One region of the Streptomyces sp. NPDC001153 genome, then DNA from elsewhere that is predicted to be linked to it. Evidence: predicted binding sites of a transcription regulator. Region 1 holds the regulator's gene; the other holds the start of a gene.
What was found. The regulator HspR, encoded in region 1, represses chaperone genes until heat shock. The targets are predictions, from matches to a motif close to TTGAGNNNNNNNNNCTCAA.

Region 1 (6,691 bases):
GTCTGGCGGATCCGCGCGCGCGTGCTCGTCGCGGGGACGGCCGTGGCGGCGGCCTGTGTGGTGCCGTACCAGGAGACGGGCGTGCTGGGCGGGATCCTCGCGGTGGGCTGGATCGTCCTCGCCACCCTCGCCTTCAGGGGGCTGGACCACGCGGACGGGCTCGCGGGGACCGTCGGGGTCGTCACCGCGTTCGGGGCGGGGGCCTGCGCGGCCGCGGAACTGATGGACGGGCTCGCGGTCCTGCTGAGCGTCCTCGCCGCCGCCCTGACCGGCTTCCTGATGCACAACTGGCATCCGGCGCGGATCGGGCTCGGCGCCTGCGGCTCGCTGTTCACCGGGTTCCTGCTGTCGTCGTCCCTCGTCTTCACGCGCGCGGGGTACGGGCTCGTGCCGAGCGTGGCGGTGATGTTCTGCCTCAGCGCGGTGGCCCTCGCCGACGCCGTCCTCGTGGTCCTCGCCCGGCGGCTGGCCCGGCGCCCGCTGCTGCGGCGCGGCCCCGACCATCTCGTGCACCGGCTGCGCCCGCTCGGGCTCACCCCGCAGGGCTCCGTCGTGCTCCTGTCGGCCGGCACCTTCTCCTCGGTGCTCGTCGGGGTGCTCGTGCACACCGGATGGACGGGCGAGGGGGCGGTGCTGTGGGTGGCCGGAGGGGTTCTGCTGGTCGTCGGCGTGATCCTTCGCATCCCTGTCCAGCAACCCCGGCGGATGCCGTCTACGCAGGTCAGCGGCCAGTTGCGTGTAAGGAACGGATAAGACTTGAGCCCCATCGACTCAGGTCTGTTGACCCGGGGGGAGCCGTCGTGCACACTTGAGTCCGTTCCACTCAAGTCAGCTGGAGGAATCAACCATGGCACGTGCGGTCGGCATCGACCTGGGCACGACTAACTCCGTCGTCAGCGTTCTGGAGGGCGGCGAGCCCACCGTCATCACCAACGCCGAAGGCGCCAGGACCACGCCGTCCGTCGTCGCCTTCGCCAAGAACGGTGAGGTGCTCGTCGGCGAGGTCGCCAAGCGGCAGGCGGTCACGAACGTGGACCGGACCATCCGCTCGGTGAAGCGTCACATGGGCACCGACTGGAAGATCCAGCTCGACGGCAAGGACTTCAACCCGCAGCAGATCTCCGCGTTCATCCTGCAGAAGCTGAAGCGGGATGCCGAGGCCTACCTGGGCGAGAAGGTGACCGACGCGGTCATCACCGTCCCCGCCTACTTCAACGACTCCGAGCGTCAGGCGACCAAGGAGGCCGGTGAGATCGCCGGTCTGAACGTCCTGCGCATCGTCAACGAGCCTACCGCCGCCGCGCTGGCCTACGGCCTCGACAAGGACGACCAGACGATCCTCGTCTTCGACCTCGGTGGCGGCACCTTCGACGTCTCGCTGCTGGAGATCGGCGACGGCGTCGTCGAGGTGAAGGCCACCAACGGTGACAACCACCTCGGTGGTGACGACTGGGACCAGCGCGTCGTCGACTACCTGGTCAAGCAGTTCCAGTCCGGTCACGGCGTGGACCTGTCCAAGGACAAGATGGCCCTCCAGCGCCTCCGTGAGGCCGCCGAGAAGGCCAAGATCGAGCTGTCCTCCTCCACCGAGACCTCGATCAACCTGCCCTACATCACCGCGTCCGCCGAGGGCCCGCTGCACCTGGACGAGAAGCTCACCCGGGCCCAGTTCCAGCAGCTGACGGCCGACCTGCTGGAGCGCTGCAAGACGCCGTTCCACAACGTCATCAAGGACGCCGGCATCTCCATCAACGAGATCGACCACGTCGTCCTCGTCGGTGGCTCCACCCGCATGCCCGCCGTCGCCGAGCTCGTCAAGGAGCTGACCGGCGGCAAGGAGGCCAACAAGGGCGTGAACCCGGACGAGGTCGTCGCCATCGGCGCCTCGCTCCAGGCCGGTGTCCTCAAGGGCGAGGTCAAGGACGTCCTGCTGCTCGACGTCACCCCGCTGTCCCTCGGTATCGAGACCAAGGGCGGCATCATGACCAAGCTGATCGAGCGCAACACGACCATCCCGACCAAGCGCTCCGAGATCTTCACCACGGCCGAGGACAACCAGCCGTCGGTGCAGATCCAGGTCTACCAGGGCGAGCGCGAGATCGCGGCGTACAACAAGAAGCTCGGCATGTTCGAGCTGACCGGTCTGCCGCCGGCGCCGCGTGGCGTCCCGCAGATCGAGGTCTCCTTCGACATCGACGCCAACGGCATCATGCACGTCACGGCGAAGGACCTCGGCACCGGCAAGGAGCAGAAGATGACCGTCACCGGCGGCTCCTCGCTGCCGAAGGACGAGGTCGACCGCATGCGCCAGGAGGCCGAGCAGTACGCGGAGGAGGACCACCGCCGCCGCGAGGCCGCCGAGACCCGCAACCAGGGCGAGCAGCTCGTCTACCAGACCGAGAAGTTCCTCAAGGACAACGAGGACAAGGTCCCGGGCGAGATCAAGACCGAGGTCGAGGAGGCCGTCGCCGAGCTGAAGGAGAAGCTCAAGGGCGAGGACACCGCCGAGATCCGCACCGCCACCGAGAAGGTCGCGGCCGTCTCGCAGAAGCTGGGCCAGGCCATGTACGCCGACGCCCAGGCCGCGCAGGCCGGCCCGGAGGGTGCCGCCGCCGGTGGCGCCAAGGCCGCCGACGACGACGTCGTGGACGCCGAGATCGTGGACGACGAGCGCAAGGACGGTGCCGCGTGACGGAGGAGACCCCGGGCTTTGAGGAGAAGCCCGACGTCCCCTCCGGCGCCACCTCCGACGACGCCGAGCCGAAGGCCGCCTCCTCCGAGAAGGGGGCGGCCCCGGCCGGGGACGGAACCGAAAGTGCCGGTCTGGTCGCCCAGCTGGACCAGGTGCGCACCGCGCTGAACGAGCGCACGGCGGACCTCCAGCGCCTCCAGGCCGAATACCAGAACTACCGCCGACGCGTCGAGCGGGACCGGATCACGGTCAAGGAGATCGCCATCGCGAACCTCCTGACCGAGCTCCTGCCCGTGCTCGACGACATCGGCCGCGCGCGGGAACACGGCGAACTGGTCGGCGGCTTCAAGTCGGTGGGCGAGTCGCTGGAGACCGTCGCGGCCAAGCTGGGCCTGCAGCAGTTCGGCAAGGAGGGCGAGCCCTTCGACCCGACCATCCACGAGGCCCTGATGCACAGTTACGCGCCGGACGTCACCGAGACGACCTGCGTGGCGATCCTGCAGCCCGGGTATCGCATCGGCGAGCGCACCATCCGCCCCGCGCGGGTGGCCGTCGCCGAGCCGCAGCCCGGCGCGCAGACCGTCAAGGCCGAGGGCGCCGAGGACACCACCGAGGCGAAGCAGGCCGACGACAAGGAGAACGGTGGCCCGGACGAGGGCTGACGTGAAGACCACTGAGGGGAAGGAGGGACGTCGGGGATGAGCACCAAGGACTTCATCGAGAAGGACTACTACAAGGTCCTCGGCGTCCCCAAGGACGCCACCGAGGCCGAGATCAAGAAGGCGTACCGGAAGCTCGCCCGCGAGTTCCACCCGGACGCCAACAAGGGCAACGCCAAGGCCGAGGAGCGCTTCAAGGAGATCTCCGAGGCGAACGACGTCCTCGGCGACCCCAAGAAGCGCAAGGAGTACGACGAGGCTCGCGCCCTGTTCGGCAACGGCGGCTTCCGCCCCGGGCCGGGCGCCGGCGGCTCCTTCAACTTCGACCTGGGCGACCTCTTCGGAGGCGGCGGGACCACCACCCAGGGCGGAGGCTTCGGGGGCGGCATCGGTGACGTCTTCGGGGGCCTGTTCAACCGCGGCGGCACCGCCGGCACGCGTACCCAGCCCCGGCGCGGCCAGGACATCGAGTCCGAGGTCACGCTGAGCTTCACGGAGGCCATCGAGGGCGCCACGGTGCCCCTGCGGATGTCCTCCCAGGCGCCCTGCAAGGCCTGCTCGGGCACCGGCGACAAGAACGGCACACCGCGCGTGTGCCCGACCTGTGTCGGCACCGGGCAGGTCGCCCGGGGCTCCGGCGGCGGCTTCTCGCTCACCGACCCCTGCCCCGACTGCAAGGGCCGCGGCCTGATCGCCGAGCACCCCTGCATGGAGTGCAAGGGCAGCGGCCGCGCCAAGTCCTCGCGGACCATGCAGGTCCGCATCCCGGCCGGAGTCACCGACGGCCAGCGGATCCGGCTGCGCGGCAAGGGCGCGCCCGGCGAGCGGGGCGGACCGGCGGGCGACCTGTACGTGGTCGTGCACGTCGGCGAGCACCCGGTGTTCGGGCGCAAGGGAGACAACCTCACGGTGACCGTCCCGGTGACCTTCGCCGAGGCCGCGCTCGGCGGCGAGGTGCGGGTCCCCACCCTGGGCGGCCCGCCCGTCACCCTGAAACTGCCGCCCGGCACGCCCAACGGCCGCACCATGCGCGCCCGGGGCAAGGGCGCGGTCCGCAAGGACGGCACCCGCGGTGACCTGTTGGTCACCGTCGAGGTGCGTGTGCCCAAGGACGTGTCGGGGAAGGCTCGTGACGCGCTCGAGGCGTATCGCGAGGCGACCGCGGGCGAGGATCCGCGGGCGGAGCTGTTCGAGGCCGCGAAGGGAGACTGAGAGAGATGGACGGCCGTCGACGTAACCCGTATGAACTGACCGAGGAGACCCCGGTCTACGTCATCTCGGTGGCGGCCCAGCTCTCCGGACTCCACCCGCAGACGCTGCGCCAGTACGACCGCCTGGGCCTGGTCTCCCCGGACCGCACCGCGGGCCGGGGCCGCCGCTACTCGGCCCGCGACATCGAACTGCTGCGCACCGTCCAGCAGTTGTCGCAGGACGAGGGCATCAACCTGGCCGGCATCAAGCGCATCATCGAACTGGAGAACCAGGTCGCCGCGCTGCAGTCCCGCGTCGCGGAGCTGGAGGCGGCCCTGGACGGCGCGGCGGCCGCGATGCAGCAGCGCGAGGCCGCCGTCCACGCCTCCTACCGCCGCGACCTGGTCCCGTACCAGGAGGTCCAGCAGACCAGCGCGCTGGTGGTGTGGCGGCCGAAGCGGCAGCAGGACTGACGCGGGACCGAGTGGACCACCAGGGGCCGGCAGAAGCGATTCCGCCGGCCCCTTCGCCGTACCTGCCGGCGGTGCACCACGCTCCGGCACCTCCACCGAGCCGCCCGACTCTTCGGCCGAGAATGTTCGGTCGGGTGTGCGAGGCGGGCGGGCGTCGGTGAAGGGTCCGTAACGGGGGCATGAAGGGGGATTCGCGTAGTCTTTCCAGGCCTTCACGGGCTGCGCGGAGCGTGATGTTGCCATCTCGTTAAGTGGTTCCGCTTGACGCCGGGTGCGGCCTACGCGTTGTCTTTTCAGACACCTGGGTCGTATAGCTGCCCTACGTCCGGAACGCACCTGAAGTGAGCCCTCGAATGCGTCGTATCGCCATATCCGTGGCCGCATCCACGATGACCCTCTCGCTCGCCGGTTGTGGCGTGCTGGGAGCGACGGGGGACGGCGCGAGCGCGAGCCCGAGCAAGGGCAACGACATCACCGTGGGCCTGCTGCTGCCGGAGAAGGCCAACACCCGCTACGACAAGTTCGACTACCCCATCATCAAGAACAAGGTGGCCGAACTCACCGGCAAGCAGGGCAAGGTGGAGTACGCCAACGCCGACGCGGACGCCTCCCAGCAGGCCTCGCAGATGCAGAAGATGATCGACGAGAAGGTCGACATCATCATGATCGACGCGGTCGACTCGCACGCCATCGCCCCCGAGGTGAAGAAGGCCAAGGACGCGGGCATTCCGGTCATCGCCTACGACCGTCTCGCCGAGGGCCCGATCGACGCCTACGTCTCCTTCGACAACGAGCTCGTCGGCGAGGTGCAGGGCCGCACCCTGCTGGAGGCCCTCGGCTCGGCCGACAGCTCCAACAAGATCGTCATGGTGAACGGCTCGCCCACCGACCCCAACGCCAAGCAGTTCAAGCAGGGCGCGCTCTCCGAGCTGACCGGCAAGGTGACGATCGCGGCGACGTACGACACCACGGACTGGAAGCCGGAGCTCGCCCAGACCGAGATGGCCAGGGCCATCAGCGCGATCGGCAAGAACAACATCGCCGGCGTCTACGCCGCCAACGACGGCATGGCCGGCGGTGTCATCAAGGCCCTGAAGGCCGCCGGCGTCACGAACCTGCCCCCGGTCACCGGCCAGGACGCGGAACTCGACGCCGTCCAGCGGATCGTGGCCGGTGAGCAGTACATGAGCGTCTACAAGGCCTACCCGGACGAGGCCGAGGCCGCCGCGCAGATGGCCGTCGCCAGGGTCCGCAGCCAGGACATCCAGTTCGACGCGCTCACCCAGGACAAGGTCGACAGCCCCACCACCAAGGCCATCCCGTCCAAGCTGATCCAGCCGGTCGCCCTGACCAAGGGCAACATCAAGTCCACGGTCGTCGCGGACGGCATCTACACCGTGGCCGACATCTGCACGCCCAAGTACAAGGCTGCGTGCACGGCGCTCGGCCTGAAGTAGGCGTCCGAAGGCGTACGGGGCTGCGCGGCGCCCCGTCCCGCGCCACCCCCGTGGGCGCGGGACGGGTCCCCTCCGGGTGTGCCGGTGACACCTGGGGGAAGTGGGACCAACGATGCCGTGACGTGGTCCGGGCCACCACCATCAGCTTGTTGCAATGCGAGGGGCGGAGCCTGGCCGATACCCGGACATAACTGCGTTTAACGGCGGCCCTGTTGTGGA
Region 2 (6,691 bases), on a different contig from region 1:
TTGATGTGGCTGTCGACCGTACGGGTGCCGGAGGCGTCCGCCCAGTCCCACACCTCGGCCAGCAGCTGCTCCCGGGAGAGCACCGCGCGCGGGGTGTTCGCCAGGCACACCAGCAGGTCGAACTCGGTGGGCGTGAGATGGACGTCCTCGGACTTCACCCGCACCCGGCGCTGTGCGTGGTCGATCTCCAGCTCGCCGAGCCGCAGGATGCCGGAGCGCGGGGTGGCCGCGGCCAGCGCCGCCCGCTCCACCCGGCGCAGCAGCACGTGCACGCGTGCGGCCAGCTCCCGCATCGAGAACGGCTTGGTCATGTAGTCGTCCGCGCCGACGCCGAGACCGACCAGCATGTCCGTCTCGTCGTCGCGCGCGGTCAGCATCAGCACCGGCACCGGGCGCTGCGCCTGCACCCGCCGGCAGACCTCCAGGCCGTCGAAGCCCGGCAGCATGATGTCGAGGATCAGCAGGTCGGGCTGCCAGGCCTCGGCCGTGTCGACGGCGGCCGGGCCGTCCGTCGCGGTCTGTACGAGAAATCCCTCGGCACGCAGCCGGGCCGCGATGGCGTCGACGATCGTGGGGTCGTCCTCGACGACCAGCACCCGGCGCTGTGCGCCCGGGGTGGTCGTCGCCGCGCCGCTCTGGGAGGTGTGTGTCTGCTCCATCGCCCGCCCCTGCTTGTTGCTTTCCGGAACCAGTGGGGTGATCCCATGTCTGCGATTGACGCTTGAATGATCCGCGTCAGGGCAGCACATTACGGGGATCCACCGTGCTGTCGCTATCCAGGGCGGACGCCGAGGTGCACGGCGTCCGGAACGCCCCGGGCAACGGGCACCTCTTCGGTACGCACCTGCTGGAACCCGGCATTCCGCAAGGTACCTTCAAATTCCGGAGACGGTTCGGCGGACCACACCGCGAGCACCCCGCCGCAAGTCAACACCCTTGCGCAGGCGGCGAGTCCGGCGGGTGAGTAGAGGGTGTGGTTGCCGTCCGTGACCGTCCAGCCGGGACCGTTGTCGATGTCCAGGCAGAGCGCGTCGAACGTGTCGGATGTCTCATTGACGAACGCCACGAGGTCATCCTGCACGACCTCGGTGCGCGGGTCGGCGAGCGCCGTGGCGGAGACCGCCGCCAGCGGCCCGTCCCGGTGCCAGTCGATGACGGCGGGCTCCCGCTCCACGACGGTGATCCGCCCCCACCCGGGGCTCGCCGCGGCATGTGCGAGTGAGAACCCCACGCCCAGCCCGCCGATCAGCACGTTCGGCTCCGGCCGCCCGTCCAGCGCCCGGTACGCGGCGTCGACCAGCAGCCGCTCCGAGCGGCCGTCGGAGGTGTCCATCAGGAAGCAGCCGTTGGCGATGATCTGCAACAGTGCTCCGTGCCGGCGCAGCACCACCTCGCCGTACGGGCCGTCGCGCCGGTCGAGGATCACGGGGGAGTCGTACACGGCAGTCATGCACCCATCCTCCTTGAACACACCTTGACCTTCACGGGAATTAGAAATGTCGCACTGATGTGCACCCTTTCGGTGCGGGGCGAGGACGCGGCCGGAACGTAGGAGGTTGCTGTGAATCGGCTCTCGCGTGGCGTCGGTCATAGACAGCGGCCCCCGGAAGCCGAAGGGTTGGGGCAGAACGGAAGGAGTGCCACAGCGTGGAACGGACCGCGACGGGCCCTGCGGCGGCCGCGTCCCCGCCCCTGACGGGCGCGCCCTTTCCGGACGGCCTCGGCGCCGTCCCGGTGCCCGCGATCGCGGACCTGCTGGACGGCGTGCCACGCCAGCGGCACGCCACGCCCCTCGCTCCCGCTCCCGGACCCGCCCCCGTCGAAGGGCGTCCGGCCGCACCGCTCCCGCTCTCGCTCCCCTTTCCGCTCTCGGTTCCGCGGCTGTGGCGGCTGCTGCCCACCCCCGCGGGCACCCCGTTCACCTTCGCCTACATGGCCGTCCTGGCCGTCACCTCCGTGTTCGCGACCCTGGCCGACCCCGCCCTGGTGCAGGCCCTCTACCAGGACTCCAGCACGGACGTGGCCCACCTGGTGCGCACACCCGCGGTGGTGCTGCTGGCGAGCGCGCTGTGGATCGCGGGCGGTGTCCTCTCGCCGTACGCGGTGGCGTTCGTGCTGGTGCTCACCGCGCTGGAGCGGCGGATAGGGGGCGCGCGTGCGGCCTGCGTCTTCCTCGCCGGGCACGTCCTGGCCACGCTCGCCACCGAGATCCCCGTGGGCCTCGCCGTCCTGGTCGGCCACCTTCCGCCCACCTCACTGCACCGCCTCGACTACGGCATCAGCTTCGGCGTGGCAGGCAGCATCGGCGCCCTGTCGGGCCTCCTGCGTCCCTGGCTCCGCTGGCCCCTTCTCGCCCTGACGGCCGCCGAACTCGTGAGCGACCTGATCGCCTTCGTGGACCCGATGACGAACTGGGGCCACCTGATCGCGCTGACGATAGGTGTGGCGAGCTGGCCTTTTGTACGCCGGTGGGTTGACGCGCCCCGATAGGGGCGCGGGACTGTACCGATGTGCGGCTCCGCCGCGCGGGCGCGCGAAAGCGCCGCGCACCCGCACCCTCACCCGCGAACGCACCTTCCACGGCACCCCCTTGGGCGAACGTGATCGCTGAGAGCGAACAGACAAGGGGAACACCAGCCCTCCCCTCAACGGTTGAGTCGGCATAGCTCAACTTGACTGCCGAAGGGGAGATCATGGCTACTGAGTCACCGGCGTTCACGCTCGTCCTGCCCGTGCTGCCGCTCGACGACGAGGTCGTGCTGCCCGGCATGGTGGTTCCGCTGGACCTGAGCGACGCCGAGGTACGGGCCGCGGTGGAGGCCGCGCAGGCCGCCGCCCGGTCGGAACCGGGCAAGCCCAGGGTGCTGCTGGTGCCCCGCATCGACGGCACGTACGCGAAGACCGGTGTGCTGGGCACGGTCGAGCAGGTCGGCCGGCTGGCCGACGGTGACCCGGGGGCTCTGATCCGCGGCCGGAGCCGGGTGCGCATCGGCGCCGGCACCACCGGTCCCGGCGCGGCCCTGTGGGTCGAGGGCGCCCGCATCGACGAGAGCGTGCCGGACCCGCTGCCGGGCCAGGTCGCCGACCTCGTCAAGGAGTACAAGGCGCTCGCCACCGCCTGGCTGAAGAAGCGCGGCGCCTGGCAGGTCGTGGACCGCGTCCAGGCCATCGACGACGTCGCCGCGCTCGCCGACAACTCCGGATACTCGCCGTTCCTGACCATCGAACAGAAGGTCGAACTGCTGGAGACCGCCGACCCGGTGGCCCGGCTCAAGCTCGCCGCACAGCAGCTCCGCGACCACCTCGCCGAGCAGGAGGTGGCCGAGACCATCGCCAAGGACGTCCAGGAGGGCGTCGACAAGCAGCAGCGCGAGTTCCTGCTGCGCCGCCAGCTGGAGGCCGTCCGCAAGGAACTGCGCGAGCTGAACGGCGAGCAGGACGGCGAGGAGTCCGACGACTACCGCGCCCGCGTCGAGGCCGCCGACCTGCCGGAGAAGGTCCGCGAGGCCGCGCTCAAGGAGGTCGACAAGCTGGAGCGGTCCAGCGACCAGTCCCCGGAGGGCTCCTGGATCCGCACCTGGCTGGACACCGTCCTGGAGATGCCCTGGAACGAGCGGACCGAGGACGCCTACGACATCCAGGGCGCCAAGGCGGTCCTGGACGCCGAGCACGCGGGCCTTCAGGACGTGAAGGAGCGCATCACCGAGTACCTCGCGGTGCGCAAGCGGCGCAGTGAGCGCGGGCTCGGCGTCATCGGCGGCCGGCGCGGCGGTGCCGTACTGGCCCTGGTGGGTCCGCCCGGCGTCGGCAAGACCAGCCTCGGTGAGTCGGTCGCGCACGCCATGGGCCGCAGGTTCGTCCGCGTCGCCCTCGGCGGCGTCCGCGACGAGGCCGAGATCCGCGGCCACCGCCGTACCTACGTCGGCGCGCTGCCCGGCCGGATCGTGCGGGCCGTCAAGGAGGCCGGGTCGATGAACCCGGTGGTCCTGCTGGACGAGATCGACAAGGTGGGCTCCGACTTCCGCGGCGACCCGGCCGCGGCCCTGCTCGAGGTCCTGGACCCGGCGCAGAACCACACCTTCCGGGACCACTACCTGGAGGTCGAACTCGACCTGTCGGACGTGGTGTTCCTGGCCACCGCCAACGTCCTGGAGGCCATCCCGGAGGCGCTCGCCGACCGTATGGAGATCGTCCGCCTGGACGGCTACACCGAGGACGAGAAGGTCGTCATCGCCCGCGACCACCTGCTCCCGCGCCAACTGGAGCGGGCGGGACTCGGCAGGGAAGAGGTCGTTCTGGAGGAGAGCGCCCTGCGCAAGCTGGCCGGCGAGTACACGCGCGAGGCGGGTGTCCGCACCCTGGAGCGCTCGATCGCACGCCTGCTGCGCAAGGTCGCGGCCCAGCACGAACTCGGCGAGCGGGAGCTGCCGTTCACCGTGAGGGACGCCGACCTGCGCGATCTGATCGGGCGCCCGCACCACGTGCCGGAGTCCGCCCAGGACCCGGCCGAGCGCCGTACGTCGGTCCCCGGTGTGGCGACCGGTCTCGCGGTCACCGGCGCGGGCGGCGACGTGCTCTACGTGGAAGCCTCCCTGGCCGACCCGGAGACGGGCGCCGCGGGCCTGACCCTGACCGGTCAGCTCGGTGACGTGATGAAGGAGTCGGCGCAGATCGCGCTGAGCTTCCTGCGCAGCCACGGAGCCGAACTGGAGCTGCCCGTGGGCGACTTGAAGGACCGGGGTGTGCACATCCACTTCCCGGCGGGCGCGGTCCCGAAGGACGGCCCGAGCGCCGGCGTCACGATGACGACGGCCCTGGCGTCCCTGCTCTCCGGCCGCCTGGTCCGCACGGACGTCGCCATGACCGGCGAGGTCTCGCTGACCGGCCGGGTGCTGCCCATCGGCGGCGTGAAGCAGAAGCTGCTCGCCGCCCACCGCGCCGGGGTGACCACCGTGATCATCCCCAAGCGCAACGAACCCGACCTGGACGACGTCCCGGCCGAGGTGCTGGACAAGCTCGACGTCCACACCGTGACCGACGTCCGCCAGGTCCTGGAACTGGCACTCGCGCCCGCGACGAACGGCGCGACGCCGGAGGTTCCCCTGGCGGCGTGACGGACGCCACGGGATGAGTGAAGGCCCGGGTCCCCTGAGGGAGACCCGGGCCTTCGCCCTGTGCGCGTACAGCAATCCGCGCACCGCGCCCATATCGGCACAGGTCGATAGAATTCAGGCGTGAGTTGGCCCCCCAAGACCCCCTCCGGTCTGATCGGGGCCGAGATCGCGGGCTACCAGGTGGAGCGCGAGCTCGGTCGTGGGGGCATGGCCGTCGTCTACCGCGCCAGGGACCTGCGCCTCGGCCGGACGGTCGCCCTCAAGCTGCTCGCCCCCGAGTACACCAGGAACGACGCCTTCCGCCGCCGTTTCGCCCAGGAGTCCCGGGTGGCCGCCGCCATCGACCATCCCAACATCGTCCCCGTCTTCGAGGCCGGCGAGTTCGACGGGCTCCTCTACATCGCCATGTGCTACGTCTCCGGGCAGGACCTGCGCGCCCTGATCGACCAGGAGGGCCGGCTGCCGGTGCCGGTCGCGCTGCGCATGACGGCCCAGCTGGCGTCCGCCCTGGACGCGGCCCACGCGCGCGAGCTGGTGCACCGGGACGTCAAACCCGGCAACGTCCTGGTCGCCAAGGTCGTCGACAGCGATCACCCCGAGCACGTGTATCTCACCGACTTCGGACTGGCGAAGAAGTCGCTGTCGCTCACCGGGTTCACCACCGCGGGCGAGTTCGTCGGCACCCTCGACTATGTGGCGCCCGAGCGGATCGCCGGGCGCCCGGTGGACGGCCGGGCCGACCTGTACAGCCTGGCCTGCGTGGTCCACGAGATGCTCGCGGGCGCCCCGCCCTTCCAGCGGGAGGACCAGCTGGAACTGCTGTGGGCCCACCAGTACGACCCGCCGCCCCCGCTCAGCAAGGAGCGGCCGGACATCCCCGCCGCCGTCGACGACGTACTGATCAAGGCCCTGGCGAAGGCCCCCGGCGACCGTCACGGCACCTGTCTGGAGTTCGTCGCGGCCCTGCGGGACGCCGTCGCCGACCGCGTTCCCCGCCGCCGTACGCCGACCGTGGTGGACCGTGTTCCGCCACCGGATCCCCCTGCCTGGGCCCGGCCGCTCCTCGGCTGACCCGCGCAATTTGAGCGGCTTTTACCCGACGCCTGTGAGTGCGTCAAGTCCCGAGTCCTCGGAACGTGACCCCGATTTCCCGTTCGGGCTTACTTGAAGCACGGCCTCACCGGAAAGGAAATGAGGCGGTCCGGGGGACGGAAATCCTCCGGAAATCCCCGGTAATCCTCTCGGGAAATCCTCACAGCAATGGGAGAAAGCTCATGACTCGTAATGTTCACACCCACGACGACGCCCGTGCGAAGCGCCGAGGTCTCCGTTTCGCGACCCTCGCCGCCTCCGCCGCACTGGTCACCGGAGGTGTCCTCCTCCCCGTCTCCGGCGCGATGGCGGCCCCGATGCCCACGTCGACCGTGGCCTTCGTCCATGGCGGCGGTGCCGGTGGCGCCGGTGGTGACGGCGGTGGCGGCCTGGTCGGCGGCGGCGGTGGCGCCGGTGGATCCGGTGGCGGCAGCGTCCTCGGCACCGGCGGTGCCGGCGGCAAGGGCGGTAACGGCGGCGACGGC

Region 2: the regulator HspR is predicted to act here: its motif matches at 2,653-2,671, upstream of lon (endopeptidase La).

Annotation. Positions count from the first base shown of each region.
Region 1 is NZ_JBSFJZ010000017.1:144,555-151,245, reverse strand. Features, by position in the region: gene ACWDEN_RS21115 (MraY family glycosyltransferase) at 1-753, shown strand, start outside; gene dnaK (molecular chaperone DnaK) at 848-2,692, shown strand; gene grpE (nucleotide exchange factor GrpE) at 2,689-3,354, shown strand; gene dnaJ (molecular chaperone DnaJ) at 3,391-4,563, shown strand; gene ACWDEN_RS21095 (heat shock protein transcriptional repressor HspR) at 4,569-5,015, shown strand; gene ACWDEN_RS21090 (sugar ABC transporter substrate-binding protein) at 5,369-6,472, shown strand.
Region 2 is NZ_JBSFJZ010000022.1:144,084-150,774, reverse strand. Features, by position in the region: gene ACWDEN_RS25185 (response regulator transcription factor) at 1-659, opposite strand, end outside; gene ACWDEN_RS25180 (spermine/spermidine synthase domain-containing protein) at 773-1,450, opposite strand; gene ACWDEN_RS25175 (rhomboid-like protein) at 1,648-2,490, shown strand; gene lon (endopeptidase La) at 2,694-5,114, shown strand; gene ACWDEN_RS25165 (serine/threonine-protein kinase) at 5,235-6,185, shown strand; gene ACWDEN_RS25160 (hypothetical protein) at 6,389-6,691, shown strand, end outside.